Regions from separate parts of the Streptomyces sp. NPDC001231 genome, predicted to be linked through region 2. Evidence: riboswitches for the same ligand, from Rfam matches in the RefSeq annotation. Region 2 holds a riboswitch; each other region holds the start of a gene.
The links. Region 2 has a riboswitch for cyclic di-AMP ahead of ACFY3J_RS36995 (M23 family metallopeptidase). Riboswitches for the same ligand answer to the same signal wherever they lie in the genome.

Region 1 (9,752 bases), on a different contig from region 2:
TCTGGTAGACGATGCGGCGGTGCACCGGCTTGAGTCCGTCCCGGGCGTCCGGCAGGGCGCGAGAGTAGATGACCGAGTACGCGTACTCGAGGAAGGAGCCCTGCATCTCGTCGACGACGTCGATGTCGAGGATCCTCTCCTCGTACGAATCGTCGGGCGGCGGGGTCTTCGTGCTGCGGCGGGCCATCGCTGCCGGCTCCTTGCTGAAGCGTGACGGGATCTGACGCGGACCATTGTGGACCGCGCGACCGACAACGCGGACCACGCCCCGTCCCACAGGGCCGTTCCGCGACCCCGTCGCGCCTCCGGGGCCCTCCCGCCGTCGGCTGCCGCGCCCTTGTCCGTCCCGTGGCCTCTGAGGGCGGTGGTGCTTCTGTGGCGCGTGCGAAGCCCCGTCGCGTCCCGTTCGCGCCCCGTTCGCGTCCCGCCCTGCCTCCCCGCCGCCCTGCCGCCGTGGCGCGTGGCTTTCCGTCTCGCTCTCGGCGTACGGGTCGTGGGAACTTCGCCAGGGATCCGCACGCTTGCATACAGTGGCAGGACCGGCAGGAAAAGGGCGGTTCGCAGACCGCCACCGCGATCGAAGGGACGTACATGCCCATGGGTCACACGGCCGCAGCCGAGGCAGACTCCGGCGGCCTGACAGCGACCGAGCACCGCCTGGCCAACGGCCTGCGCGTGGTGCTCTCCGAGGACCACCTGACCCCGGTCGCGGCGGTGTGCCTCTGGTACGACGTCGGCTCGCGCCACGAGGTCAAGGGGCGTACCGGCCTGGCTCACCTTTTCGAGCACCTGATGTTCCAGGGCTCCGCCCAGGTCAAGGGCAACGGCCACTTCGAGCTGGTGCAGGGCGCGGGCGGCTCGCTCAACGGCACCACCAGCTTCGAGCGCACCAACTACTTCGAGACCATGCCCGCCCACCAGCTGGAGCTCGCCCTCTGGCTGGAGGCCGACCGCATGGGCTCCCTGCTCGCGGCGCTGGACGACGAGTCCATGGAGAACCAGCGGGACGTCGTCAAGAACGAGCGCCGCCAGCGCTACGACAACGTCCCCTATGGCACCGCCTTCGAGCGGCTGACCGCCCTCGCCTACCCGGAGGGCCACCCGTACCACCACACGCCGATCGGGTCGATGGCGGACCTGGACGCGGCCACCCTGGAGGACGCGCGCGCGTTCTTCCGCACGTACTACGCGCCCAACAACGCCGTCCTGTCGGTCGTCGGTGACATCGACCCGCAGCAGACGCTCGCCTGGATCGAGAAGTACTTCGGCTCGATCTCGTCCCACGACGGCAAGCCCGAGCCCCGTGACGGCTCCCTGCCCGAGGTCATCGGCGAGCAGTTGCGCGAGGTCGTCGAGGAGGAGGTCCCGGCCCGCGCCCTGATGGCCGCCTACCGGCTCCCGCACGACGGCACGCGCGCGTGCGACGCGGCCGATCTGGCGCTCACCATCCTCGGCGGCGGCGAGTCCTCCCGGCTCTACAACCGGCTGGTGCGCCGCGACCGTACGGCCGTCGCGGCCGGCTTCGGACTGCTGCGGCTGGCCGGCGCGCCCTCCCTGGGCTGGCTGGACGTGAAGACCTCCGGCGACGTCGAGGTCCCCGTCATCGAGTCGGCCATCGACGAGGAGCTCGCCCGGTTCGCCGAACAGGGCCCGACGGCCGAGGAGATGGAGCGCGCCCAGGCCCAACTGGAGCGCGAGTGGCTGGACCGTCTCGGCACCGTCGCCGGCCGCGCCGACGAACTGTGCCGCTACGCCGTCCTGTTCGGCGACCCGCAGCTCGCCCTGACCGCCGTCAAGCGCGTCCTGGAGGTGACGCCCGAGGAGGTCCAGGAGGCCGCCAAGTCCCGCCTGCGCCCCGACAACCGCGCGGTGCTCGTCTACGAGCCGACCGCCGCCGACGTGCAGGACGACGACCGGGGCGCGGACGCCGCGGCCACCGACGAGACCGAGGAGGCGGCGAAGTGACCGAGCTCGCCACGATGGAGTTCCACCCCCAGCCCCGGGCCGGCGCGGCCAAGCCGTGGGCGTTCCCCGCGCCCGAGCGCGGGACGCTGGACAACGGCCTGACGGTGCTGCGCTGTCACCGCCCCGGCCAGCAGGTCGTCGCCGTGGAGGTGCTGCTGGACGCGCCCCTGGAGGCGGAGCCGGCCGGCCTGGACGGCGTCGCCACGATCATGGCGCGGGCCTTCTCCGAGGGCACCGACAAGCACTCCGCCGAGGAGTTCGCCGCCGAGCTGGAGCGCGCGGGCGCCACCCTCGACTCGCACGCCGACCATCCCGGCGTACGGCTGAGCCTGGAGGTCCCGGCCTCCCGTCTGGCCAAGGGGCTCGGCCTGCTGTCCGACGCCCTCAGGGCGCCCGCGTTCGCCGACTCCGAGGTCGAGCGGCTGGTGCGCAACCGGCTCGACGAGATCCCGCACGAGCTGGCCAACCCGGCCCGCCGCGCCGCCAAGGAGCTGTCCAAGGAGCTCTTCCCGGCCGGCTCGCGCATGTCGCGTCCGCGCCAGGGCACCGAGGAGACGGTCGGCACCATCGACTCCGCGGCCGTCCGCTCCTTCTACGCCCGGCACGTGCGCCCGGCCACGGCCACCGCCGTGGTCGTCGGCGACCTCACCGGCGTCGACCTCGACGAGCTGCTGGGCCGGACCCTGGGCGCCTGGACCGGCTCGCCCGCCAAGCCGCGGCCAGTGCCGCCGGTGACCGCGGACGACACCGGCCGCGTGGTCATCGTGGACCGGCCCGGCGCCGTGCAGACGCAACTGCTCATCGGCCGGATCGGCCCCGACCGGCACGACCGCGTGTGGGCCGCCCAGGTGCTCGGCACCTACTGCCTCGGCGGCACGCTCACCTCCCGCCTGGACCGCGTCCTGCGCGAGGAGAAGGGCTACACCTACGGGGTGCGGGCGTTCGGCCAGGTGCTGCGCTCGGCCCCCGACGGGTCGGGCGCCGCGATGCTCGCCATCAGCGGCTCGGTCGACACCCCGAACACCGGCCCGGCCCTGGACGACCTGTTCACGGTGCTGCGCAAGCTCGCCGCCGAGGGCCTCACCGACGCCGAGCGGGACGTCGCCGTGCAGAACCTCGTCGGCGTGGCACCGCTGAAGTACGAGACGGCCGCCGCCGTGGCCGGCACGCTCGCCGACCAGGTCGAGCAGCACCTGCCCGACGACTACCAGGCGACGCTCTATCAGCAGCTCGCCGCGACCGGCACGGTGGAGGCGACCGCGGCGGTCGTCAACGCGTTCCCGGTGGACCGGCTGGTGACGGTCCTCGTCGGTGACGCGGCGCAGATCAAGGAGCCGGTCGAGGCCCTGGGTGCCGGCCGGGTCATCGTCGTCGCGGCCGAGTAGAGGCACCACCTCGTTGCCGCCGCCGTCGCACGCGCGACGAACGGCACACGCGCGCGTGGGGCCCTGGTGACCGAAGCGTCACCAGGGCCCCACGATGTCCGAATTGAGGGGGAGGTTGCCTGTCTGCCCTGTGGTATGCGCTACAAAACATCTGATCCGTTTGGGAATTGAAAGCGGCCCCGTTTAGCGTCGGTCCGGCTGTTCGTCGGGCAGTGCGCCGCGTCCGCGGCACCGGACAGCCATCGCCGAGTCCCCGTACGGCGTGAGCCAGGGGAGCCGGGGACCCACCGTCCCTGGGGTGAATCGGACACCCGCGCACGCCGCGAGGGGGCCGTAGGAGACCTTCCTGCTCCGAACCCGTCAGCTAACCCGGTAGGCGACAGGGAAGGAAAGGACCCACGTCCCCATGGCGTTCACCCGCGCTGCCGGGAAGCACCGCCGGCCGAGCCGGATGCACCGCACCACCGCCCGCGCGGCGGGCGTCGCGGCCCTGGCCACCACCGGCGTCATCGGCACCCTCGCCGCCCCGGCCCTCGCCGCGGAGGACCCCGCTCCCGAGGACACCGGCCTCACCCCGGTCGTCACGATCGGTGACAGCGTCGCCGAGAAGATCGACGCCCAGGCCGTCGCCCAGCACAGGGCCGCCGCGCGCAAGCAGGCCGAGGAGGCCGCGCGCAAGAAGGCCGCGGAGCGGGCCGCGAAGGAGCGCGAGGCCAAGGCGCGCGCCGCCCGCGAGGCAGAGCGCAAGCGTCTCAACGCCTTCGTGACGCCGATCCTCGACTCCTACGTATCGACCGGCTACCGCACCGGTGGCTCCCTGTGGTCCTCCGGCACCCACACCGGCATCGACTTCCACGCCGCGAGCGGCACCACCGTCCACGCGGTCGGCATCGGCACCGTCGTCGAGACCGGCTGGGGCGGGGCGTACGGCAACCAGGTCGTGATCAGGATGGCCGACGGCATGTACACCCAGTACGGGCACCTGTCGTCCATCGGGGTCTCGGTGGGCCAGCAGGTCATCCCGGGCCAGCGGATCGGCCTGTCCGGCGCGACCGGCAACGTCACCGGACCGCACCTGCACTTCGAGGCCCGTACGTCCCCGGACTACGGCTCCGACGTCGACCCCGTGGCCTACCTCCGCAAGCACGGCGTCGACGTCTGACCCGCCGCGCCGGCGCACCGCCCGGCGTGCCACGCGACACTTCCGAAGCCCCGGCTCCCGAGCCGGGGCTTGCGGTGTACCCCGCCGTGTTCCGTTCCGGTGTTCCGGGAGTCCGCCGGGCACACCGAAGCCGTGCCGCCCGGTCCGGGCGGCACGGCTTCGGCGCTGGACCGGTCCTGCCGGTCAGACGGTCTCGGGAAGCTCCCCGAGCCCCTCGGCGACCAGCTTGGCCAGCCGGTCCAGCGCGGCGTCCGCGCCGTCGGCGTCGGAGGCCAGGACGACCTCTTCGCCGCCCTCGGCGCCGAGGCCGAGCACGGCCAGCATGGAGGCCGCGTTGACGGGCGTCCCGTCGGCCTTGGCGATCGTCACGGGGATGCCTGAGGCCGTGGCGGCCCGGACGAAGATGGAGGCGGGGCGGGCGTGGAGGCCCTCGGCCCAGCCGACGTTGACGCGGCGCTCAGCCATGTGTTGCTGCCCTTCAGGTGATCAGGGTTGTCTAGACCAGTTTTCCACACGTGGAGCGAGCCCGGAGCGGGGGTGTGCGCCGCTCCGGGTGGCGTCGGACCGCGGCCTCGGTCCGACGTGTGTCCTCCACAGACTGCCTCGCGCCGGTGTCGGACGCGAGCCGTACGCTGGGCCCCATGCAGACCTCGCCGGACCGGCACGAGTACCCCGCCCACTGGGAGGCCGACGTGGTGCTGCGCGACGGTGGCACCGCACGGATCCGCCCCATCACCGCCGATGACGCCGGCCGTCTGGTCAGCTTCTACGAACAGGTGTCGGACGAATCCAAGTATTACCGCTTCTTCGCGCCCTACCCGCGCCTCTCCGCGAAGGACGTCCACCGCTTCACGCACCACGACTTCGTGGATCGGGTGGGACTCGCGGCCACGGTCGGCGGCGAGTTCATCGCCACCGTACGCTACGACCGCATCGGCGCGGACGGCATGCCCGCCTCGGCGCCCTCCGACGAGGCCGAGGTCGCCTTCCTGGTGCAGGACGCCCACCAGGGACGCGGGGTCGCCTCCGCGCTCCTGGAGCACATCGCGGCCGTCGCCCGTGAACGCGGCATCCGGCGCTTCACCGCCGAGGTGCTTCCGGCCAACACCAAGATGATCAAGGTGTTCACGGACGCCGGGTACATCCAGAAGCGCAGCTTCGAGGACGGCGTCGTACACCTGGAGTTCGACATCGAGCCGACCGACCGCTCGCTGGCCGTGCAGCGGGCGCGGGAGCAGCGGGCCGAGGGACGGTCGGTACGGCGGCTCCTGGTGCCCGGCTCGGTCGCCGTCATCGGAGTGGGCCGCACGCGCGGCGGCGTGGGCCGCAGCATCCTCGACAACATCCGCGACGCCGGGTTCACGGGCCGGCTCCACGCCGTGAACCGGGCCTTCGGCGAGGACTGCCAGGAGATCGACGGGGTGCCCGCCCACCGCTCGGTGCGGGACATCGACGGGCCCGTGGACCTCGCCGTCGTCGCCGTGCCGGCCGAGTGCGTCCCGGACGCCGTCACCGAGTGCGGCGAGCACGGGGTGCAGGGGCTCGTCGTGATCTCCGCGGGCTACGCGGAGAGCGGCCCCGAGGGACGTGAGCGGCAGCGCGCCCTCGTGCGGCGGGCGCGCACGTACGGCATGCGGATCATCGGGCCCAACACCTTCGGGATCATCAACACCTCGCCGGACGTCCGGCTGAACGCCTCCCTCGCCCCCGAGTTGCCCCGGCCCGGCCGCATCGGGCTGTTCGCCCAGTCCGGGGCCATCGGCATCGCGCTGCTGTCCCGGCTGCACCGGCGCGGCGGCGGGGTCACCGGGGTCACGGGCGTGTCGACCTTCGTGTCGGCCGGCAACAGGGCGGACGTCTCCGGCAACGACGTCATGCAGTTCTGGTACGACGACCCCGACACCGACGTCGCCCTGATGTACCTGGAGTCCATCGGCAACCCGCGCAAGTTCACCCGCCTGGCCCGGCGTACGGCGGCGGTGAAGCCGCTGGTCGTGGTGCAGAGCGCGGGCTCCGCCCCGCAGGGGCACGCGGTGCGCGCGACACGGCTGCCGCACGCGACGGTGTCCGCGCTGCTGCGGCAGGCCGGCGTGATCCGGGTCGACACCATCACCGAACTGGTCGACACCGGCCTGCTGCTCGCCCGGCAGCCGCTGCCGCCGGGGCCGCGGGTGGCGATCCTCGGCAACTCCGAGTCGCTGGGAGTGCTGACCTACGACCGCTGCCTCGCGGAGGGGTTGCGCCCCCAGCCGCCGCGGGACCTGACGACGGCGGCGTCGGCGGAGGACTTCCGGGTCGCGCTGTCCCGGGCGCTCGCCGACGAGACCGCCGACGCGGTGGTCGTCACGCTGATACCGGCGCTGGGGGAGGGGGCCGCCGAGGACTCGGCCCTGGCCGAGGCGCTGCGCTCGGCCGCGCAGGAGGTCCCCGGCAAACCGGTCCTGGTCGTGCACGTCGAGTTCGGCGGCCTGGCGGAAGCCCTCTCCGCCGCCACCAGCACGGCCCCGCCCCCCGGCCCGGGCCCCCATCCGGGAGCGACCCCCCTCCTGCCACCTCCCACGACACCCCGGCCTGCCTCGGCATCCCCGGCGGGTCCGGGGCACCAGGCGGGCCGGGCATCCCTGGCAGACCCGAATCCCGAGACCGGCACAGGTCCAAAGGCATGCACAACAGGACCTCGGCGAGGTCCGGGCCAAGCTTCCGCCACGGGCTCGCAGGTTCGCCCCGGCTCCCGATGGCCGTCCCCTGCCGTGCCCGACAGGGCCGCGGCCGGGGGCGCAGGTCCCGCGGGTGTGACGGCGGGCGGTGCCGGGCCCGAGCCGGCCCCCACCGGGCCGCGGCTGATCACCGCCTATCCCGCCGCCGAGCGTGCCGTGCGGGCCCTCGCCGAGGCGGTCCGGTACGGCCAGTGGCGGCGGGAGGCCGCGGAGCCGGGGAAGGTGCCGGAGTACGAGGACATCGACGAGAAGGGCGCCGCCGCCTTCATCGGCGGACTGCTCGAGCGCGGGCAGGGCCTCACGCTCGGCACGGAGGAGACCTGCGAGCTGCTCGGCCGGTACGGCATCCACGTGCGCCGGGCCCTGCCCGCCCCCACCCCCGACGCCGCCGCGGAGGCCGCCCGCGCCCTCGGCTACCCCGTCGCCCTGAAGGCCACCGCCCCGCACCTGCGGCACCGCGCCGACCTGGGCGGCGTACGCCTCGACCTCACCGACGAGGATCAACTCCGCCGGGCCTACGCCGAGTTGACCGACCTCTTCGGCAAGCCCCAGGAGCTGCGGCCGGTGGTGCAGGCGATGGCACCCCGAGGGGTCGACACCGTCGTGCGCGCGGTCATCGACCCGGCGGCCGGCGCGGTGCTCTCCTTCGGGCTCGCCGGGGTCGCCTCCCAGCTGCTCGGCGACATGGCGCACCGGCTGATCCCGGTCACCGACCGCGAGGCCACCTCCCTGATCCGCTCCATCCGCACGGCACCCCTGCTCTTCGGCTGGCGCGGCTCGGCCCCGGTCGACACCCCCGCGTTGCAGGAGCTGCTGCTGCGCGTGTCACGGCTGGTGCACGACCACCCGGAGGTCGTCGCCGTCACCCTGGAGCCGGTCGTCGTCGCCCCGCGCGGGCTGAGCGTCCTCGACGCCACCGTGCGCCTGGCACCACCGCCCGCCCGCGACGACCTCGGCCCGCGCACGCTCCCGGTGTACTGACCGCGGTTCCCCGCCCAGGAGCGGTGCCTCGCAGTCAGCGCGCCCCCGTAGGATGGACGGCATGGCCAAGACCAGTACGACGACCCAGGGGCTGCGTTCGGCGATCGAACGCAGCGGCTACTACCCGGCTCTCGTGGCCGAGGCGGTGGAGGCCGCCGTGGGCGGTGAGCCCATCCGGTCGTACCTGGTCCACCAGGAGACCACGTTCGACCAGAACGAGGTGCGGCGGCACGTGACGGTGCTCGTCCTCACCGGCAACCGCTTCATCGTCAGCCACACCGACGAGCAGGCCGCCGACAGCACCTCCCCGACGCCGTACGCCACCACGTCCACGGAGTCGGTGAAGCTCGACCGGATCTCGTCGGTCGTGGTCAGCCGCGTGGTCGCCAACCCGGAGCAGTACACGCCGGGCACGCTGCCGCGGGAGATCGTGCTGACCATCGGCTGGGGCGCCGTGTCCCGGATCGACCTGGAGCCCGCTGCCTGCGGCGACCCCAACTGCGAGGCCGACCACGGCTACACGGGCAACTCGACGGCGGACGACCTCAGCCTGCGCGTCAGCGAGGCCGGCGACGGCCCCGAGACGGTGCGGCAGGCACTCGCGTTCGCGCAGTCCATCTCCGAGGCCACCGCGGACCCGACCCGCTGATGACCCGTCCCTTCTCCCCCGACGACGCCGCCACCGCCTGGGGCCACCCGGAGCCGCTGGCCGTCGAGACCGCACCCGTCCCCGAGTACGGAACCGGCTCACTCGCCGACCTGCTGCCCACGCTGGCCGCCGGCATGGGCGTACCGCGGATGACGGCAGCGCTCGGCGAGCTGGCCCCCGCCGACCGCGCCTGCGTCTTCCTGATCGACGGCCTCGGCTGGGAGCAGCTGAAGGCGCACCCCGGGGACGCGCCCTACCTGACCTCCCTGCTCGGCAGCTCGCGCGGCGGCACCGGCCGCCCGATCACCGCCGGGTACCCGGCGACCACGGCGACCTCGCTCGCCTCCGTCGGCACCGGCCTGCCCCCGGGCGCGCACGGACTGCCCGGCTACACCGTGCGCAACCCGGCCACCGGCGAGCTGATGAACCAGCTGCGCTGGCAGCCGTACAGCGATCCGCGCGCCTGGCAGCCCCACCCCACGGTCTTCCAGCTCGCCCAGCAGGCGGGCGTGCACGCCGCCCAGGTGTCCTCCCCGGCCTTCCAGAACACCCCGCTGACCAAGGTCGCGCTCAGCGGCGGCACGTTCCTGGGGCGGCTGACCGGCGAGGAGCGCATGGACGTCGCGGCCGAGCAGCTCGCCGCCGCCGACCGGGCGCTCGTCTACACGTACTACTCCGAACTCGACGGCGCCGGCCACCGCTACGGCGTCGACTCCGACACCTGGCGCGGACAGCTGATGCACGTCGACCGGCTCGTCCAGCGCCTGGCCGAGCAGCTGCCGCCGCACAGCGCGCTCTACGTCACCGCCGATCACGGCATGGTCGACATCCCGTTCGACGAGCAGCACCGCATCGACTTCGACGAGGACTGGGAGCTGCGCGCGGGCGTCGCC
Region 2 (9,752 bases):
CGGGGACGAGCCCGGGGTGCGGATCGTGCCGTTCCGCGGGGAGTACTACGAGCTGGCGCGGCCGGAGCTGGTGCGTGGGCTGGTGTATCCGGTGCCCGACCCGGCGTTCCCCTTCCTCGGCGTGCATCTCACCCACGGGGTCGACGGCGGTGTGCACATCGGGCCCAACGCGGTGCCGGCGCTGGCCCGCGAGGGCTACGGATGGGGGGTCGTACGGCCGAGGGAGCTGGCGGGGACGCTGGGCTGGCCCGGGTCGTGGCGGATCGCCCGCCGGCACTGGCGGTACGGGGCCGGGGAGCTGCGGCGGTCGGTGTCGAAGGGCGCCTTCACGCAGGCGGTGCGCCGGCTGATGCCGGGGGTGCGGGAGGAGGACCTGGTGCCGGCCGCCGCCGGGGTGCGGGCGCAGGCCGTCCTGCGGGACGGCACGCTGGTGGACGACTTCCTGATCCGGGAGGGCGCCCGGGCGGTGCATGTGCTCAACGCGCCCAGTCCCGCGGCGACCGCCTCGCTGCCGATCGGGCGCGAGGTGGCGAGGAGGGCCCTGGCCGTGCTGGCGTCGACGTGAAGGGCGCGCCGGGTCCTGTCGGCCTTGAGGGCCGGTTCGTGCCGGCCCCACGTAAAATCGTTCCCACTGTGACTGACTCGGTGAACACCCCCCAGGCTCCCGCCCCCGGTGAGCTGCCCCGGCACACGCCCGGCGTGTCCGTGCGGCACACCCGGGCCAAGGGGGAGCCGCGTTTCCCCGACGGGCCCAAGGCCGATCCGGCCGGCTCGCACTTCGAGCGGCGGATCCGCAGCTTCCAGCCGCGCCGGAGCCGGGTGACCGCGGGGCAGGCGGACGCGTTGCAGCGGCTGTGGCCCGCCTGGGGGCTGGACATCGACGGGCAGCGGGTGATCGACCTCGCCGAGCTGTTCGGGAACGCGCGCCCGGTCGTGCTGGAGATCGGCTTCGGGATGGGCGAGGCCACCGCCCGGATGGCGGCCGAGGACCCGGACACCAACATCCTCGCCGTCGACGTGCACACCCCGGGCCAGGGCAACCTGCTGAGCCTCGCCGACCGGCACGGGCTCGGCAACGTCCGCGTCGGCAACGGCGACGCCATCATCCTGCTGCGCGAGATGCTCGCCCCCGACAGCCTCGACGGGCTGCGCGTCTACTTCCCCGACCCCTGGCCGAAGAAGCGGCACCACAAGCGGCGGCTGATCCAGCCGGAGTTCCTGACGCTCGCCGCCACCCGGCTCAGGCCCGGGGCGGTCGTGCACTGCGCGACGGACTGGGAGCCGTACGCGCAGCAGATGCTCGACGTGCTGACGGCGCACCCGGACTTCGAGAACACCCAGGCCGACGGCGGTTTCGCGCCACGTCCCGGCTTCCGGCCGCTGACCCGTTTCGAGGGCCAGGGACTGGAGAAGGGTCATGTGGTGAACGATCTGCTCTTCCGCCGCGTGCCCAGGTGACCTCGTGAGGGCCGATGCCGTGGCCACCTGCCCCCCGTACCCGACACCTCCCGGCGTTCCCGGCGGCACGTCCCGCCACGCGCACTGGTGGCAGCGGCGATGGGTCAGGTACGGCGCCCTCGTCACCCTGCTCGCCCTCTCCGGGCTGGTCATCCTCGCCCTCGTACGCCGGCAGACCGGCACCGAGGGGTTCCTCGTCGGGCTCGGGCTCGCGGTGCTGCCCGTACCGCTGCTGACGGCCGCCTTCCGCTGGCTGGACCGGGTCGAGCCCGGCCCCTGGCGGAACCTGGTGTTCGCCTTCGCCTGGGGCGCCTGCGCGGCGGCCCTGATCGCGATCGTCGCCAACAGCTTCGCCACCCACTGGATCGCCACGGCGACCGCCGATCCCGCGAGCGCGGACACCCTGGGCGCGACCGTGATAGCGCCGGTCGTGGAGGAGTCCGCGAAGGCCGCCGCCGTCCTGCTGGTCTTCCTCTTCCGCAGACGCGACTTCACGGGCATCGTCGACGGGGTCGTCATCGCCGGGGTGACCGCGACCGGCTTCGCGTTCACCGAGAACATCCTCTACCTCGGCAACGCCTTCGGCACCGACCAGCTCACCGGTGACCGGGGCATCGCCTCCGTCACCGCTGCGACCTTCTTCGTCCGCGTCATCATGTCGCCGTTCGCGCACCCGATGTTCACCGTGCTCACCGGCATCGGCTTCGGCATCGCCGCGATGTCCGGGAACATCCGCCTGCGCCGCCTGCTGCCGCCACCGGCCGGGCTGCTGCTCGCGATGGGCATGCACGCCCTGTGGAACGGCTCGGCGACCTTCGGCGAGTACGGCTTCTTCGCGGTGTACGCCGCCTTCATGGTGCCCGCGTTCGGGCTGCTGACCTGGCTGGTCGTCTGGACCCGGCAGCGCGAGCTGAGGACCGTGCGCGAGGAGCTGCCCGCGTACACCGCCGCCGGATGGCTGACTCCGGCCGAACCGTTCGCCCTGGCCTCCATGCGGGCGCGCAGACTGGCCCGCGACCACGCCCGGCGCCACCTCGGCAGGACGGCGGCGCGCACGGTCGCCCAGTACGAGGCGTACGCGACCTCGCTGGCGTTCCTCCGGCACCGCGGGCGCCTGGGGCGGGCTGGCGCCGACTTCGCCGTACGGGAGCGGGAGCTGCTGCACGAGCTGTGGCGCAGGCGGGAGGTGGCGCAGCCCGCGCTGGACCACGCGGCCAGGATGACGACGCCCATGGCCGCGCCCCCCTGGCCGGGGTACGGGGTGTACGGAGTGCACCCCCGGCCGCTGGGGTACGGGTCGTACGGACCGGCGGCGCCGTATCCCTCGTACAACCCGTACCGGACGCAGCCGTAGCGGCCGGGGACGGGAGTTACGCCGACGCCCGCGTCAGCTTCCCGAGCTCCTCCTCCGTCAGCCGCAGCTCCGCGACCCCGAGCAGTGCCGGGAGCTGTTCCACCGTCCGCGCCGAGGCGATCGGGGCGGTCACCGTCGGCTGCGCGGCGAGCCAGGCCAGGGCCACCGTGGCGACCTCGGCGTCATGGGCCCGGGCGACCTCGTCCAGGGCCGTGAGGACCTCGCGGCCGCGCTCGGTCTCGAGGTGCTTGGCCGCGCCCTGCGCCCGCGCGCTGTCCACCGTCGTACCGGGCCGGTACTTGCCGGTCAGGAAGCCGGAGGCGAGCGCGTAGTACGGAACGGCGGCCAGGCCGGACCGCTCGGCGACGTTCTCCAGCCCGCCCTCGTAGGTGTCGCGCGAGACCAGGTTGTAGTGCGGCTGGAGCACCACGTAGCGGGCCAGACCCTCGCGGTCGGAGAAGTCCAGGGACTCCTGGAGGCGCTCGGCGGAGATGTTGGAGGCGGCGATGTGCCGCACCTTGCCCGCCCTGACCAGCTCGTCGAGCGCGCCGATGATCTCCTCGACGGGGACTTCCGGCTGGTCGAAGTGCGTGTAGTACAGGTCGATGTGGTCCGTGCCCAGGCGCCTGAGGGAGGCGTCGGCCGCGGCCTTGATGTTCGCGGCGCTCAGACCCTGGTAGTCGGGGTGCTGGCTGACCTTGGTGGCGATGACGACGTCGGAGCGGTTGCCGCGCTCCTTGATCCACTTGCCGATGATCGTCTCGGACTCGCCGCCCTGGTTGCCCTCCACCCACGCGGAGTAGGAGTCGGCGGTGTCGACGAAGTTGCCTCCGGCGGCCGTGTAGGCGTCGAGGACGGCGAAGGACTGCTCCTGGTCGGCGGTCCAGCCGAAGACGTTGCCGCCGAGGGCGAGCGGGAAGACCTCGAGATCGGACGAACCCAGTTTGCGTAGAGAAGTCATGCCCAACATCAACAACCGCGCCGGAGCGACCCATTCCGGGCCGGGCCGCATCCGGCCGCAAAGGTTGCGCAAACCGCTCTCACAGGCTCGTCAGGGGTGAGACCGGTCCATGTCCGTCAGGGGGTGATGCCCTTGCCGCGCAGCCACGCCAGCGGGTCGATTCCGGTGGACTGGCCGCCCGGGTGGACCTCCAGGTGGAGGTGGGGCCCCGTGACGTTGCCCGTGGCGCCCACGCGGCCGATCACGTCGCCCGTGCTGACCTTCTGGCCGACGCTGACGCTGATCGACGACTGGTGGCAGTACCACAGCTCGGTGCCGTCCTCGAGGGTGAGGATCGTGCGGTAGCCGTAGGAGCCGGCCCAGCCGGCCTCGGTGATGGTGCCGGTGTGGATCGCCTTGAGCAGGGTGCCCGTGGGCGCGGCGAAGTCGAGGCCGGTGTGGTAGCCGGAGGACCACATGGAACCGGCCTGGCCGAAGGTGGAGGTGAGCGTGTACGAGGAGGTGGGCAGCGCGTACTGCCTGGCCAGCTCGGCCAGCCGGGCCTCCTCGGCCTTCCTCGCGGCCTCCTCGGCCTTCCGCTTGGCCTCCTCCTCCGCCTTCTTCTTCTCGGCGGCGGCCTTGGCCTCGGCCGTCTCCCGCGCCTTCGCCGCCTCCTCGGCGGCCTTCTTGGCGACGGCGGCCTCGGCATCAGCCTGGGCCTTGGCCTCGATCTGGACCTGCTGCTGCTCGGCCTGCGCCATGATCCGGTTGCGCAGCACCTCGCCGGCGTCCGAGGTGCCGTCCTCGGCCTCGGCGGTGGTCAGGCCGACGCCACTGAGCGCGGTCGACGAGCCCGCGGGGGCGGCGTCGGAGTCCTCGAACAGGGAGCCCACGGAGGGCAGGTCGGGCAGCGAGATGGACACCGGCGGCTTGCCGCTGTTGGCGCTCGCCATGCCGCCCGCGCCGACCGCGGCGATGACGCCGACACCGAGAACGGTGGAACTGCGGGCGAGTCCGCCGCCGCGCTGCTTGGCGACGCGGTGCCGACCGCGCACGGGACGGATGGACTCCGCGGTGGGGTTCCACTCCTCCCAGGGGCCCTCGTCGGCGCGGCGGCTGTCGTAGCCGAAGGTCTCTCCGTGCTGCCGGCTCGGCGCGAACGGGGCTTCCGGGACAGGCGGGTTGGACGCCACGAAGGCGCACTCCTTTCCTTCCGTCTCGCCTACCGGGTTAGCTGACGGGTTCGGAGCGGGAAGGTCTCCTACGCGCGTAAACAAGCCGTGAGTACACGGCGGTTACGCTCGATTCACCCCAAGTTGGTGGTTCCCCGGTTCCCTTGCGGGATTCGGCGTGCGTGCACGGAGCCGCCTCTTGTGACGGCTGGGACGACCGTGCTGCGTTATCGAACGTTAATAGACTCGGGGCTCGGATTCCAAGCCGTTCGGCTTGATCACTAAACCTTCCGGCGCGACCTTACGGTCCATGACCACCGAAAACCGGGCGAGTTGACTGCGCCTCAAGGAGAGACGCGTGCCCGTGAAACACTCAGGGCCGGAATCCATTGATCGGATTCCGGCCCTGAGCCTTCAGTAGCGGGGACAGGATTTGAACCTGCGACCTCTGGGTTATGAGCCCAGCGAGCTACCGAGCTGCTCCACCCCGCGTCGTTGTGACACCAGTATATGCCATCCGGAAGGCTGCTCGCACCCACCTCACCTTCCACCATTCGTCACACGGTTCCCGGCCGTGCGACGGGGCCCCGTTCAGCCGAGCAGATGGCGGTTCGGTTCCATGGCCCGCTCCTCGAACTCCGGCACCACGACGACGTCCGCGCCACCGGCCGCCAGCACCCCGGTCCCGTCGGCGCCCTCGACGAACGTGTCCGGCTCCCGCCACGCCGTCACCACCCGTCGCACCCCGGCGTCCAGAATCAGCCGGGCGCACGGACGCGGCCGGGAGGCGCGGCGGGCGCACGGCTCCAGGCTGCTGTACACCGTGGCGTCCGGCAGCCGCGGATCCGCCGGGTCGACCTTGGCCAGCGCCGCCTCCTCCGCGTGCACGACCGGGTCGCCGCCCTCCCGCGAGTACCCGCGGGCGAGTTCGGTCCCGTCGGCGGCGACCACCACGGCGCCCACGCTGAACGCGGTCCGGGACGGCGGGCACTGGGCCGCCAGTTCGCAGGCGAGCCGGAGCCAGTGCCGGTCCGCGGGCACGGCGCGGCCGGCGGTGCCGGGGGCGGTGGGCTCGTAGCGCACGAGGACGACGTCCTCGATGGTCCGCGTCTCCACCAGCCGCAGCCGCCCGCCCTGGTAGGTCCCGGGCCCGAACAGCCGGGGCGCGTCCGCGTCCCCCACGAACAGAGGGGCGAGCACGAGCTGCACCTCGTCCGCGAGCTGCTGCTGGAGCAGTTGTGTGTGGACGGTCCCGCCGCCCTCGACCATGAGCCGGCGCACCCCGCGTACGTCGTGCAGGTGCTCGAGCAGCCGGGGCCAGCCGAGTTCGGCGCCCAGCGGCACGACATCGGCGGCCAGGCCCGTACGCCGCAGCCGCAGCGCGCCCTCGTCGGTCGTGTAGAGGACCTTCTCGCCGCCGGTGTGCCAGAAGGGCGCCCCGGGGTCCAGCTCGCCGGAGGCGCTGACCGCGACCTTCAGCGGGTACTCCGGCTTCCCGGCGGCGCGGCGGGCGGCCCGCCGCGCCGGAGAGTTCACCAGCAGCCGCGGGTTGTCGGCCCGCAGGGTGCCGGCCCCGATCAAGATCGCGTCGGCCGACGCCCGCACCTCGTCGACCCGGTCGAAGTCGGCGGGGCTGGAGAGCAGCAGGCGCTCGGGACCGGTGTCGTCCAGGTAGCCGTCGAGCGAGACGGCGGCGGACAGCAGGACGTACGGGTGGGGCATCGACGCCCTCTCTCTCGGCGGCGGACTGGCTCCAGTGTGACCGACCCCGCCGATCGCGGGCGGGGCCCCACCGTGGCGGAGCCGCGCACGCGAAGCGGGTGGGCCGCCGCCGGTCGGTGAGGGTCAGTGACCGAGGTGGATGCGGAACCGGAGGCGGCAGATGACGGCATCGGTGTGGCGGCGGATGGCGCGGTCCAGGACGGCACCACGCTGGTTCTGCAGAAGCCGCTGCCAGGGCCTGGGCAGGTGCATCTCCGGGATGAGGACCACGATCCGGTCCTGCCGCTCCTGGGCGGCCAGCGCGCGCAGATGGTCGACGAAGGGCCGGGGCAGGGAACGGGTGCGGCTGTGCAGCACGGTGCGGGGGACACCGGGCCGCCAGGCGTTCCAGGCGGCGTGGACCTCGTCGGCGGAGGGGGCGTCACGGTCCTCGGGGTGCACGACGCTGACGGCGCGGACCTCGTCACCCAGTGACAGCGCGGCGCTGATGGCCTCGCTGGTGAGCAGGTTCACGGCGCCGACGGGAACGACGACGACCCTGTGGCACGGCTCCGGCCGTGCGGGGACTTCGCCGAGGTGCGGGGCCGCGCCGATGCGCCGGTACGTGCGGTGCACCGACTCGAACACGGCCACCAGGACGGCGACCACGCGGCCCAGCCGGCCAGGGAGGCGACCTCACCCGACGCGGTGGTGGAGGCGGTGCGCGCACAACTCGTCGGCCTGCTCCACCTGAGCGACTGCCGCTTCGAGTACGGCTCCCCGCTCGGCCACGCCCCCCGCCTGGAATCCGACGGCTCCCTCACCCTCGGGCGCAGAACGGGGGACCAGGTGGGCGCCGCCCTCCAGACCACCTGGAGAACCCCAAGGCCCACAGCCTGACCCACGCCGCGCCCCGGGCCGCGAAGACGCCGCAGCGCCCGGACCGACCGAAGCCGAACCGGGCGCTGCGGAGCAGGTCGGAGGGGACTGCCCTCCTCCTGCGGCCGTAGGCCCTGTGGGACTCGAACCCACAACCAATGGATTAAAAATACGGGTCAGGACGTGTCGCCCGGTGATGCCGGATGACGACGCGCTCTGTTTCCCCAGCTCAGCACGCTAGGGCTCCGCCACCCCGTACCGGCCCGTGTCGGCTCAGTACGGCGCATCCGTGACCACTCCCGTGACCACGTGACCACCGCGCCGCCGACACGACGACGGCCCCGCCGCGGCGACTGCAACGCCGAACGGGGCCTTGATCCGAACCCCTCCGGTACAAGGAGCTCAGACCCATGCAGGACCGTACCCCGGACGCCGTCCGCGACTTGCTCGCGGTCGTCCTCGACGCACTCGCCCTCCCCTACGACACCCCCGACTACGACCGTCGCATCCTCGACCGCGCCGCCGAGGCCCGCACCGTCGCCACGGCCGCGCTCGCCGAGGACCCGCGAGACATCGCCTGGAACGTCGACTACCTCCGCGGCAAGCTGCCCGCCGAGGAGGCCGAGGCTGCGAAGCGGGAGGCCGTCCGCCGCTCCGTCGACGCGCAGTTCGCCGCGGTCGCCGCGTTCCTCGAGCACGAGCGCAGCACTCGGGGCGGTGAGGGCCGGTGAGCACCCCTCCGAAGCCGGGCAAGGCCCTGTCCGTGAAGGTCGACGCGCACCTGTATGACGACCTGGCGGTGATGCTCCGCACCGGTATGACGCTGTCCGACGCGGTGCGCACCGCGGTGTCCATCGTGGCTGGCGCGTACCGGAACACGTGGGAGTCCGGGCGGATCCCCGAGGGCGTGATGCCGGACATCACGCACTGCATGGTGCGCCGGTATGACGCAGGCCAGCGGCCCCTCGACGCACCCGGCGCAGCTCCGTCGGACAGTCGCCCGGCCGCGGGTCATACCCAGTCGGTAGACGGTCGTACCGAGGACGCCGAGACGGTGTGACGCCACCGCGCCGAGCACTACAGATGCAGTACGTCCAGATGCGAAAGCCACGACCCAACATCGCGCACTATCGGGCAGGCTCACAACCCTGCCCGATCCGCGGGCCAGCGTAATGAGCCGTGATCACTCGCACCAAAGCAACTCCCAGCCAAAGCCGTTCCACCGACCTCTCGTGAACTTGCAAGCACGCTGGGTACGTTGAGGCTCCAGAATGCGCACATGGATGCAGCGCTGGCAGGAATTCTTGGTGCGGTAGTCGGAGCGTGTGGGGGTGCCGTCGCAGCAGGCATAACCGGGTTCCTCGCCCGGTCTCAGACGAAGTTGCAACTGGCAGCACAGGAGCGACAGGCGGAACGGCAGATACGCGCTGATCTTGCAACTCAGCTGCGGGAGCCTCGTCGGCAGGCGTACGCCACGTACGCAGCTGAAGTCTCTGCGCGATTGGAAGCACTGTGGTGGGTGTCCGATGCAATGTCCTCCGCTCCACCGCGTCGCGAGGTCGCCCTGGAGCGTCTCAGAGGTATTGACCTGACCAGCAGCACTGCCTACGAGCAAGTCATTCTGGAGGGCCCGGAAGAAGTAGCTCTAGCCGCAGCTGACCTGGCCGCTGCGCTCGCGGAGATGACCCACATCGCCGTTTCGTGGCTCCAGGACGAGGCTGGTGTGCAGCCCGAGGAACGGGACTTTGCAGACGAGCTACGCAGAGCCCACGATGCTGCCAACAGTGCCAGACGAAACTTCCGCTTGATCGCCATGGACACTGTTCGTGCCGATGGCAGGCATCCCGAATCTGAGCAGGCGCAACTCCGAACCACTGCAATCGGCGCGTGGCGCCAGCGAGAACCGGGTAGCTGAGAAGGCTCCGGCCACGATGTGCGAAAGCGGCCCCGGCTCGAAAGTCGGGGCCGCTTCGTGTCCTGCCGCGCCCGCCCCGTCGGCGCAGGGGCGGGCAGTCTCACACGTACTCGGCGTCAGTCCAATCCAGGTACGGGCCCAACGGCGTTTCCCGCTGGTACCAATCCCGATGGTGGCCCGGGTGCCCCGGGTGGCGGGTGCACGATCCGGGCGGCCCGGTGGGGTGCACCATGGCGCAGTACCCGCCGCCCGTCCGCAGCGCGCTGGTAGCGGCCTGCGCGCGGGCGGCGGCGAGCGTGAGCTGCTGAGGTCGGGTCCGGGCGGTCATCGGCC
Region 3 (9,752 bases), on a different contig from region 2:
CGAGCTGGGGCGGGTGACCGGGCATCCACCAGGCGTCGGGGTACTCGTCCTCCAGCACCAGCAGCGGTCCGCGGGCCGACGGAAGGCCCGCGGGCAGATCGGGGGCGCGTTCGCGCAGGTGCGCGAGGGCCAGGCCGCGCCGGCGGCGGGCCTCGACGAGCTCGCGGGCGAGCATCGCGGTGGTCCAGGCGGCGCCGCCGGCCAGCAGCAGGGTGAGGCCGGCGGCCCAGACCGGCGCCACCGAAAGGTCGTAGGCGGCCGTCACGGCCGGCGGCGCGGGGGCGAAGACCCGGTCGTGAACGGTGCCGAAGACGGCCGCGGTGCCCAGCACGAGCCCCGCGAGGCAGCACAGCAGGACGGTGGCGACCAGGCACTGCCACACCCACAGCGCGACGACGGGCTCCCGTTCGGGCCACCCCGCCCGGGCCAGTGTGCGGGGGACCGGCACGGCGAGCGTCAGTGCGACGGCGCTCAGCAGGAGCAGGCAGGCGGTCATGCCTCGGACTCCGGATCCTCGTCGGAGGTGGGCGGGTGTCGGGGTCGTGCGGTGGAGCGGTGCTGTGCGGCCGGCCGGCGCGCCGGGCGCGCACGGCCTGCCGCCAGTATGACGGCCACGGGCACCGGGAGTCAGGGGTCCGCCACCACCAAATCCCCGGCGTGGGAAGGGCCGCAGGGCTCCTCTCAGCCCGAGACGATCCGCCCCGTCACCTCCCCGAGCCCCACCCGCGTGCCGTCCGCGCCCGGTGCCCAGGCCGAGAGCGTCACCACGTCGCCGTCCTCCAGGAACGCCCGCTTGCCGTCGGGGAGCTCCAACGGCTCCCGGCCGTTCCAGGTCAGCTCCAGCAGCGAGCCGCGCTCGTGCTCGGCGGGTCCGCTCACCGTGCCCGAGCCGTACAGGTCGCCCGTGCGCAGGGACGCGCCGTTGACCGTCATGTGGGCGAGCTGCTGTGCGGCCGTCCAGTACATGGTGGAGAAGGGCGGCTCGGACACCACGTGGCCGTTGATCGCGACGGAGATCCGCAGGTCGTAACCGCCGGGCTCGTCCGCGGAGTCGTCGAGGTAGGGCAGCAGCGGGTGCGTCCGCCGCGGCGGGGCCACCCGCGCCTCCTCCAGTGCGTCCAGCGGAGTGATCCACGCCGACACCGACGTGGCGAAGGACTTGCCGAGGAAGGGCCCGAGCGGGACGTACTCCCAGGCCTGGATGTCGCGCGCCGACCAGTCGTTCAGCAGGCACAGCCCGAAGACGTGCTCGCGGAAGTCGCCGAGCGCGACCGGCTGCCCCATCCGCGAGGGCGCGCCCACCACGAAGCCGACCTCCGCCTCGATGTCCAGCCGGACCGAGGGGCCGAACACCGGCGCGGGATCCGTGGGAGCCTTCCGCTGGCCCGACGGGCGCAGCACGTCCGTGCCGGAGACCACCACCGTGCCGGAGCGGCCGTGGTAGCCGATCGGCAGGTGCTTCCAGTTGGGCGTCAGCGAGTCCTCGGCGTCCGGGCGGAAGATCTGCCCCACGTTCCGGGCGTGGTTCTCCGAGGCGTAGAAGTCGACGTAGTCCGCGACCTCGAAGGGGAGGTGCAGGGTCACCGAGGACAGCGGGTGCAGGAAGGGCGCGACGGTCTCCTGGTGGGCCGGCACCGTCACCCACGACGTCAGCGCGCGCCGCACGTCGGACCACGCGGTGCGGCCCGCGGCCAGCAGTGGGTTCAGGGTCGGCCGCGCGAGCAGGCCGGCGTACGGCGAACCGAGTGCCCGCGCCGCCGCCCCCGCGTCGAGCACGTGGTCGCCGAGCCGGACGCCCACGGTCCTCTCCGATGACCCGGCGCGGGAGAAGACGCCGTAGGGAAGGTTGTGCGGACCGAAGGGGTCGCCCTCGGGGACCTCGAAGGGGGGCATGGGTACTGCCTTCCTTTCCGGAATTCCATGTGATCGGGCCACACGTTACGGGGGCGTCGCATGTCTTGGGCAGTGTCTAAAGAGTTTGCAATGTCCGAATTGGCCTTGTGGGAGGGGGCAATTCCGGCTTAGCGTCCTCTGGGGACGCGGACGGGGTGGGTCCGCTCCATAGGGGGGACACGTGGGGGGACCCGTGGCCAGGAATGCCGTCAGTGTGCCTTTCCGGGCCGACCGTGAGGTCCCGGGCCTGATCGTGAAGTTCGGCGACTACCCGCTGCACCACGGCGGGGTGGGCGCGATCCGCAGCCTCGGCCGTCTGGGCGTGCCGATGTACGCGATCACCGAGGACGCCTACACACCGGCGGCCTCGTCCCGTTATCTCAAACGCGCGTTCGTCTGGCCGACCAGGGGCACGGAGGGCGCGGACCGTCTGGTGGAGGGCCTGCTGCGGATCGGCCGCCGCATCGGCCGGCCCACCGTCCTGGTGCCCACCGACGAGGAGGCCGCCGTCCTGATCGCCGAGCACCAGGGCGAACTCGAAGGCCACTTCCTCTTCCCGCCCGTCGCCCCCGGTCTGCCGCGGCGCCTGGCCAGCAAGCAGGGCCTGCACGAACTGTGCGTGGAGCACGGCATTCCGAGCCCCACGGCCGCCTTCCCGCAGTCGTACGACGACATCGTGGCGTTCGCCGAGAAGGCCCGCTTCCCGGTGGTGGCCAAGAACCGCGAGGCGTTCGTCCGGCGCAGCAGCCCCGCGGTGAACGGCACCACGAGGATCAACAGCCGCGAGGGCCTGCTGGCCCTGGCCCGGGACTGGGGCGAGCGGCCGGGCGTGATCCTCCAGGAGTATCTGCCGCGGGAGGAGGCCGAGGACTGGATCGTGCACGCCTACTTCGACCGGAACTCGGTCCCGCTCGCGATGTTCACCGGCGTCAAGGTCCGCTCCTGGCCGCCGCACGCGGGCATGACGGCGAACGCGTACGTCGTCGACAACCCGGAACTCGCCGACCTCGCCGCGCGGTTCATCAAGCAGATCGGCTTCACCGGCATCGTCGACCTCGACCTGCGTTTCGACCGGCGCGACGGGCAGTACAAGCTCCTCGACTTCAATCCGCGCATGGGCGCGCAGTTCCGCCTCTTCGAGAGCGAGTCGGGCGTGGACGTCGTCCGTGCCATGCACCTCGACCTGACCGGGCGGCCCGTCCCGGAGGGCGAGCAGCGCGTCGGCCACCGGTACGTCGTGGAGAACATCGACCTGCCCGCCCTGCTCGCCTACCGCCGCAGCGGCTACACCACGCCGCACGCGCCGGCGAGGGCGAGCGGCACGGAGCTGGCCTGGCTCGCGGGCGACGACCCGCTGCCGTTCCTCACGATGCTCGCCCGCTTCGTGCGGCCGGGCGCCCGGCATCTCTATCAGCTGTGGCGGACCAACCGCCGCGGCGGCACGACCGGTTAGGGCGGAGCACGACCGTGTGCGGGCGGCCCGTCCCGCCGCCCGAGCCGGCCCACGAAGTGACGTGAGTGCGTCCTGGGGAGGGACTTCGTGAACCAACCGGTGGCAGTCATCGGTGCCGGGCCGTTCGGCCTGTCCACCGCCGCCCATCTGCGCGCCCGGGGCATCCCGGTCCGCGTCTTCGGAGAGCCCATGGTCGCCTGGCGCGACCACATGCCCGCCGGGATGCTGCTGAAGTCGACCCCGGCCGCCTCCGGCATCGACTGCCCGCAGCGCGGCCACACCCTCGCCGACTACTGCGCCGCGGCCGGCATCGGACCGCTGGTGACCGACGAGGACATCATCCCGGTGGAGACCTTCATCGCCTACGGCGAGTGGTTCCAGCGCAGGCTGGTGCCCGAGCTGGAGGGGGTGCGGGTGGTGTCGGTCGACCGGCGGCCGGGCGGCGGCTTCGAGCTGAAGCCGGACTCCGGGGAGCAGTTCACCGCCCGAGCGGTCGTGGTGGCGACGGGCTTGTCGGGCCTGTCCCATCTGCCGCCGGAGCTGGCCGCGGCGGTGCCGGACGGCCCCACGCCCACCGGGCCGCTCTCGCACAGCTCCCAGCACCACGACCTCGGCCGGTTCGCCGGGAAGGAGCTGATCGTCGTCGGCGCCGGCCAGTCCGCGCTGGAGACGGCGGTGCTCGCGGCGGAGGCCGGCGCGCGGGTGCGGGTGGTGGCGCGGGGCCGAGGCGCGGTCGCCTTCGGCGCCCCGCCCTGGGAGCAGCCGAGGTTCCGGCCCGAGTCGCCGTTCGGCCGCGCCTGGTCGCTGTGGGCGCTGAGCTACCACCCGCAGCCCTTCCGGTACCTCCCGGCCGGGGTCCGCCACCATCTGGTCCGCCGGGTCCTCGGCCCGCTCGGCGCCTGGTGGCTGCGCGAACGCTTCGAGTCGGCGGTACCGGTCCACGAGGTGAGCGGCATCGTGCGCGCCGAGGTCACGGGCGGGCGTCCGGTACTGACGGTGCGCACCCTCGCGGGCGAGAGCCGGGAACTGGAGGCGGACCACGTCATGGCGGCCACCGGCTACCGCGTCGACATCGCCGCGATGGGCTTCCTCGGCCACGAGCTGCGCACCGGACTCGCGGTCAGCCGTGGCGCCCCGAGGCTCGGCGCAGGCTACGTCTCCTCGGTACCCGGCCTCTACTTCACGGGGTTGCCGGCGGCGGCCTCGTACGGGCCGGTGATGCGGTTCGTGTGCGGCACGGAGTACGCCTCGCCGCGGCTGGCCGCACACCTTGCGGTGGCGCACGGTTGAGGGCCACCTCGTCCGCGGTGCCGAAGCTCCCTCATCGGTAAGGGAGTTGAATGAAGGGAGCCGGGAGCACGGTGGCCGTCGCGGTCGTCCGGCTCCGGTCGAGTCGGCGGGCCGGGGCATCCGTATTCTCTGATCATGGCCGCCCTCGCATATGCCCTCATCGCCACCGACCTGGACGGGACGCTGCTGCGCGGCGACCACACCGTGTCCGAACGGTCCCTCGCCGCGCTCGCGGGGGCGGCGGCCGCCGGTGCCAGGCACCTCGTGGTGACCGGCCGGCCGGCACCGAGAGTGCGGGAACTGCTCGACGTCCTCGGCACCACGGGGCTCGCGGTGTGCGGGCAGGGCGCACAGCTCTACGACGCCGGCAGCGACCGCCTGCTGTGGTCGGTCACCCTGGACCGGGAGGAGGCCGAGACCGCGCTCGGCAAGATCGAGGCCGAGGTGGGGGAGGTGTACGCCGCGGTCGACCAGGACGGGGTCGAGGGGCTCACCCTCATCGAGCCGGGGTATCTCATGCCGCACCTGGCGCTGCCCGCCGTACGGGTCGATCGGCGCGACGACCTGTGGCGCGCGCCCATCAGCAAGGTGCTGCTGCGTCACCCGGTGCTGTCCGACGACGAGCTGGCGGAGGCGGCCCGCGGCGCGGTGGGTTCCCTCGCCACGGTCACCATGTCGGGCCCCGGGACCGTCGAACTCCAGCCATGCGGCATCACCAAGGCGACCGGACTGGCACTGGCCGCCGGACACCTGGGACTGGGCCGCGAGAGCGCCCTCGCCTTCGGCGACATGCCGAACGACATCCCGATGTTCCAGTGGGCCGCCCGCGGGGTCGCGATGGCCAACGCCCACCCCGAGCTCAAGGCGGTGGCCGACGAGGTCACGACGTCGAACGAGGACGACGGCATCGCCGTCGTCCTCGAACGACTGTTTGTCTAGTGCTGTGACCCGAAAGGTTCACCGGCTCGCGACGCCCGGCACGGCTCCCCCAAGCTCTTCGAGCAGGGGGACCCCCAGCCGCGTTGTCGCATCACCCGAGTACGTCCAGTACCGCGGGTCATGCTCCGCTGTGCGATGCTCCCCCACTGCCCGAACGGCGTGGGAGGTGCCCCCAGCACCGGACGCCGCGAGCTTCCCGGCAAACCTTTCCGGTCACAGCACTAGCCGGTCTGTGCGCCGGCCGCGGTCCGGTCAGTACGCGCCGAAGACGTTGTCGATGGAGCCGTACCGCTTGGCCGCGTAGTTGCAGGCGGCGGTGATGTTGGCGACCGGGTCGTAGATGTCCCAGGACGTGCCGTTCACGTGGTAGGCCCGGAAGGTCGGGTCGATGACCTGGAGCAGCCCCTTGGAAGGGATGCCCTTCTTGGCGTTGGAGTCCCAGAGGTTGATGGCGCGCGGGTTGCCGGAGGACTCGCGGATGATGTTGCGGTGGATCCCGTTGTAGGAGCCCGGGATGCCCTTCTCCGCCATGATCGCCAGGGAGGCCCGGATCCAGCCGTCGAGGTTGTTCGAGTAGCCGAAGCTCGCGGCCGTCCGGACGGTGGCCGGGGTCGCCGCGGACGCGGTCGTGGCGCCGAGCAGCGGCACGGCGAGGACGGCTGCGCCCGTGCCGGTGACGGCGAGGGCGCGGACGAGGCGGGCGGTGCGGGAAGAGCGGCGCTGACCGTTTGCAGGCATGGGGGAATTCCTCTCCGTCGCCTGCGAGGTGAGCTGTCGGGTTCGGGCTGGGAGGTGCCCGGCCGCGCCTTGAAGGGCGCGGCTTCACCCCTAGCCGTTCCGGTGCGGTGTACGCGGTACGTACGACGCCCGGCCCGGCGACTTACCTGGGTCCCCCGCTCCTGCCGTGGTTCATTGGGTCGTTGGGATTACGGGCGGCGGCAGGATTCGGCGTCCGCCCGTCGGTGCCGGGAACGTATGCGAGAGCACATGTCCCGAACAAGTGCCGGAATCACACATCGTCCTGTTTGACCTTGGTCTGGGGGGTATGTGGTGCTTGATCCTTTGCACCTGCCAAGGCTCAACTCGGCTGGGCGTAAAGGAAATGTGGAGGAATGTGAGAGATGGTGCGGACGGAAGGGGGTGTGTCCCAAGTCACGGCTCGGTCGACCGAAGAGCAAATACCACTAAAGAGAATTGAAACCCCAATAGGGGTGAATCGGACTTCATGTGTGAGTGTGCGTGGGCCATGTGGCCGACACGTGATGGTGGTCACGTCGGGTGAAGTGGCCTGGCCCGTATAGGTGGGCGATATCGGTGATCGAAACGTGACCGGATACGCTGACTTGAGTGAGGGCAGCGACCTATCGACAAACCGTGTAATCCCCAGCAGACACCAGCAGACAGGAGACCCCTCGTGACCGTCGTCGGGCCATTCGGGCTGAGCGTGCGGGACCAGGCTCTCGAAGCCGATGTCCAGGCCGGATTGGCGGCTGTCGAGGAAGGGCTGCTCGAAGCCACCAAGAGTGAGGTCCCGTTCATCACGGGCGCCGCCCAGCATCTCGTCAGGGCGGGCGGGAAGCGGTTCCGGCCACTGCTCGTGATGCTCGCGTCCCGGTTCGGGGATCCGTACGCGCCGGGGATCGTGCCCTCGGCCGTGGTGGTGGAGCTGACCCACCTGGCGACGCTGTACCACGACGACGTGATGGACGAGGCCGCCGTGCGCCGCGGGGTGGCCAGTGCCAACACCCGCTGGGGCAACTCGGTCGCGGTCCTGACCGGCGACTTCCTCTTCGCCCGCGCCTCGCAGATCCTCGCCGACCTCGGCCCGGAGGCCGTGCGGGTGCAGGCCGTGGCGTTCGAGCGGCTGGTCACCGGGCAGATCCTGGAGACGGCGGGCCCGCAGGACGGCCGGGACCCGGTCGACCACTACCTGGACGTGCTGGGCGGCAAGACCGGGTCGCTGGTGGCGGTGTCGTGCCGGTTCGGCGCGATGATGTCCGGCGCCGACGAGACGGTCGTGGACGTGCTGACGCAGTACGGCGAGCGGCTGGGCGTCGCCTTCCAGCTGGCGGACGACGTCCTGGACATCGCCTCCGACTCGCACGAGTCGGGCAAGACGCCCGGCACCGATCTGCGCGAGGGCATCGCCACCCTGCCGGTGCTGCGGCTGCGCGAGCGCGCGGCCCGGCTGGGGCTGGCCGAGGACATCGCCCTGTGCGAGCTGCTGGACTCCGACCTGAGCGACGACGCGCGGCACGCGGAGGCGCTGGCGGCACTGCGGGCGCACCCGGCGCTGGAGCAGGCCCGCCGGGACACCGTGCGCTACGCCGAGGAGGCGCGGGCCGCGCTGGCGCCGCTGCGGGAGTGCGAGGCGAAGGCCGCACTGCTTCAGCTGTGCGACGCGGTGGTGCACCGGGCCGGCTGACGCCCGTCCGGTTCCGCGACCTCACCGGCCGCCCCCGCCGGGCGGCCCCTTCGAGCGGCGCTCCCCACGTCTACCCCTACGGGGTGGGGGAGGCGTCGCCCTTTGTGTGTCATACCGCAGGCGTACACGGAGTTGGCTCCGGGGTCTGACGCTTCCGCCCCGCCGATTTGGTCAGATGGAAACCACGGACCACACCACTCCTCACCGATCTGGGTGAGAATGGCGGCTGAGGGTGACACCCCAGTGCAGAAGGACAGCCGCCGCCGATGACGGAGGTAGGGCACACATGGCACCGAACGAATCCGAAGCCGACGACCTGAGCACGGGGCGCCGCAAGGCCGCGCGCTACGTCGTCCCGGTCACGGTGGTGGGGGTGGCGGCGGCGACCATCGGGCTCGTCCCCGCGCTCGCCGCGTCCGGCGACCCCGACCTGCCGAAGATCACCGCACAGCAACTCATCGAGAAGATCGCCAAGTCGGACGTCCAGCAGCTGTCCGGCACGGTCAAGGTCAGCACCGACCTGGGCCTGCCGAACCTCGGCGGCCTGGAGAGCGGCCTGGCCTCCGGCGCGGTTGGGGGTGGTGACGGTTCGTCGGCAGACCCGACGTCAAAGTTGCCCGAACTGGCCTCCGGAACGCACACCCTGCGCGTCGCCGCCGACGGCGAGGACCGGCAGAAGGTCTCGCTGATCGAGAGCGCCGCCGAGTACAGCCTCATCCACAACGGCAAGGACGTCTGGGGCTACGACAGCAAGTCGAACGAGGTCTTCCACGGCACCGCGGCCGACGGCGGCGAGAAGCACCGGGACGAGGTCCCCGCCACGCCCAAGGACTTCGCCGACGAGGCCCTGAAGGCGGTCGACGACACCACCTCGGTGAAGGTCGACGGCACCGCGCAAGTCGCCGGCCGCGACGCCTACAAGCTGGTCATCGAGCCGAAGCACGCCTCCGGCACCACGGTCGGTGCGATCAGCATCGCGGTGGACGCCAGGACCGGGCTGCCGCTGAAGTTCACGCTCACCCCGGCGAGCGGCGGCGCCGCCGTGGTGGACGCGGGCTTCACCCAGGTCAGCTTCGCCAAGCCGGCCGCCTCGACCTTCGACTTCACGCCCCCCAAGGGCGCGAAGGTCACCGAGGAGAAGGACGCCGCGAAGGACGCCGGGCAGGGCGCCGAGCGGAAGGCCGGCCCGGACCGGCAGTTCCACGAGCCCGGCGCGTCGCACAAGGACCCGGCCGAGAACGGCCCGAAGGTCCTCGGCAAGGGCTGGAACTCCATCGCCGTGATCGACACCGGCAACAAGGGCGGCATCCCGTCGTCCTCCGGCAAGGGCGACCTGAGCGGGTTCCTCGGCTCGCTCGGCGACCAGGTCAACGGCAAGTTCGGCAAGGGCACGGTCTTCTCCACCCGCCTGGTCAACGCGCTGATCACGGACGACGGCAAGGTGTACGTCGGCGCCGTCACCAAGGACACACTGGTGAAGGCGGCGAACACCGGGCAGTAAGGACACGACGGGCACGAGGAATCGAGGGAGCCGATGGACGAGGGGGATGACAGCGTCATCCACACGCGCGGGCTCACCAAGCGCTACCGCGGCGGACAGCTCGCCGTCGACGGTCTCGACCTGACCGTCCCGGCGGGCAGCGTCTTCGGCTTCCTCGGCCCGAACGGCTCGGGCAAGACCACCACCATCCGCATGCTGATGGGGCTCATCGAGCCCACCTCCGGCACGGCGCGCGTGCTGGGGCGCCCCAT

Region 1: linked by a shared signal. The riboswitch ahead of ACFY3J_RS16930 (M23 family metallopeptidase) and the one ahead of ACFY3J_RS36995 (M23 family metallopeptidase) in region 2 are both predicted to bind cyclic di-AMP.
Region 3: linked by a shared signal. The riboswitch ahead of ACFY3J_RS15800 (transglycosylase SLT domain-containing protein) and the one ahead of ACFY3J_RS36995 (M23 family metallopeptidase) in region 2 are both predicted to bind cyclic di-AMP.

What each region holds. Positions count from the first base shown of each region.
Region 1 is NZ_JBIAXS010000012.1:109,489-119,240, reverse strand. It holds gene ACFY3J_RS16945 (DNA topoisomerase (ATP-hydrolyzing) subunit A) at 1-187, opposite strand, end outside; gene ACFY3J_RS16940 (M16 family metallopeptidase) at 592-1,965, shown strand; gene ACFY3J_RS16935 (M16 family metallopeptidase) at 1,962-3,350, shown strand; cyclic di-AMP (ydaO/yuaA leader) riboswitch at 3,584-3,744, shown strand; gene ACFY3J_RS16930 (M23 family metallopeptidase) at 3,757-4,512, shown strand; gene ACFY3J_RS16925 (HPr family phosphocarrier protein) at 4,696-4,977, opposite strand; gene ACFY3J_RS16920 (GNAT family N-acetyltransferase) at 5,154-8,210, shown strand; gene ACFY3J_RS16915 (DUF5998 family protein) at 8,263-8,859, shown strand; gene ACFY3J_RS16910 (alkaline phosphatase family protein) at 8,859-9,752, shown strand, end outside.
Region 2 is NZ_JBIAXS010000050.1:14,059-23,810, forward strand. It holds gene lhgO (L-2-hydroxyglutarate oxidase) at 1-565, shown strand, start outside; gene trmB (tRNA (guanosine(46)-N7)-methyltransferase TrmB) at 634-1,458, shown strand; gene ACFY3J_RS36985 (PrsW family intramembrane metalloprotease) at 1,478-2,812, shown strand; gene ACFY3J_RS36990 (aldo/keto reductase) at 2,829-3,773, opposite strand; gene ACFY3J_RS36995 (M23 family metallopeptidase) at 3,890-4,945, opposite strand; cyclic di-AMP (ydaO/yuaA leader) riboswitch at 4,957-5,113, opposite strand; tRNA gene ACFY3J_RS37000 (tRNA-Met) at 5,343-5,416, opposite strand; gene ACFY3J_RS37005 (dihydrofolate reductase family protein) at 5,516-6,646, opposite strand; gene ACFY3J_RS37010 (hypothetical protein) at 6,770-7,273, opposite strand; gene ACFY3J_RS37015 (hypothetical protein) at 7,256-7,525, shown strand; gene ACFY3J_RS37020 (hypothetical protein) at 7,915-8,235, shown strand; gene ACFY3J_RS37025 (hypothetical protein) at 8,232-8,564, shown strand; gene ACFY3J_RS37030 (hypothetical protein) at 8,784-9,419, shown strand; gene ACFY3J_RS37035 (hypothetical protein) at 9,744-9,752, opposite strand, start outside.
Region 3 is NZ_JBIAXS010000011.1:120,478-130,229, forward strand. It holds gene ACFY3J_RS15775 (M56 family metallopeptidase) at 1-496, opposite strand, end outside; gene fahA (fumarylacetoacetase) at 682-1,893, opposite strand; gene ACFY3J_RS15785 (ATP-grasp domain-containing protein) at 2,108-3,346, shown strand; gene ACFY3J_RS15790 (FAD-dependent oxidoreductase) at 3,434-4,636, shown strand; gene ACFY3J_RS15795 (HAD family hydrolase) at 4,769-5,575, shown strand; gene ACFY3J_RS15800 (transglycosylase SLT domain-containing protein) at 5,828-6,313, opposite strand; cyclic di-AMP (ydaO/yuaA leader) riboswitch at 6,319-6,504, opposite strand; gene ACFY3J_RS15805 (polyprenyl synthetase family protein) at 6,990-8,000, shown strand; gene ACFY3J_RS15810 (outer membrane lipoprotein carrier protein LolA) at 8,287-9,501, shown strand; gene ACFY3J_RS15815 (ABC transporter ATP-binding protein) at 9,535-9,752, shown strand, end outside.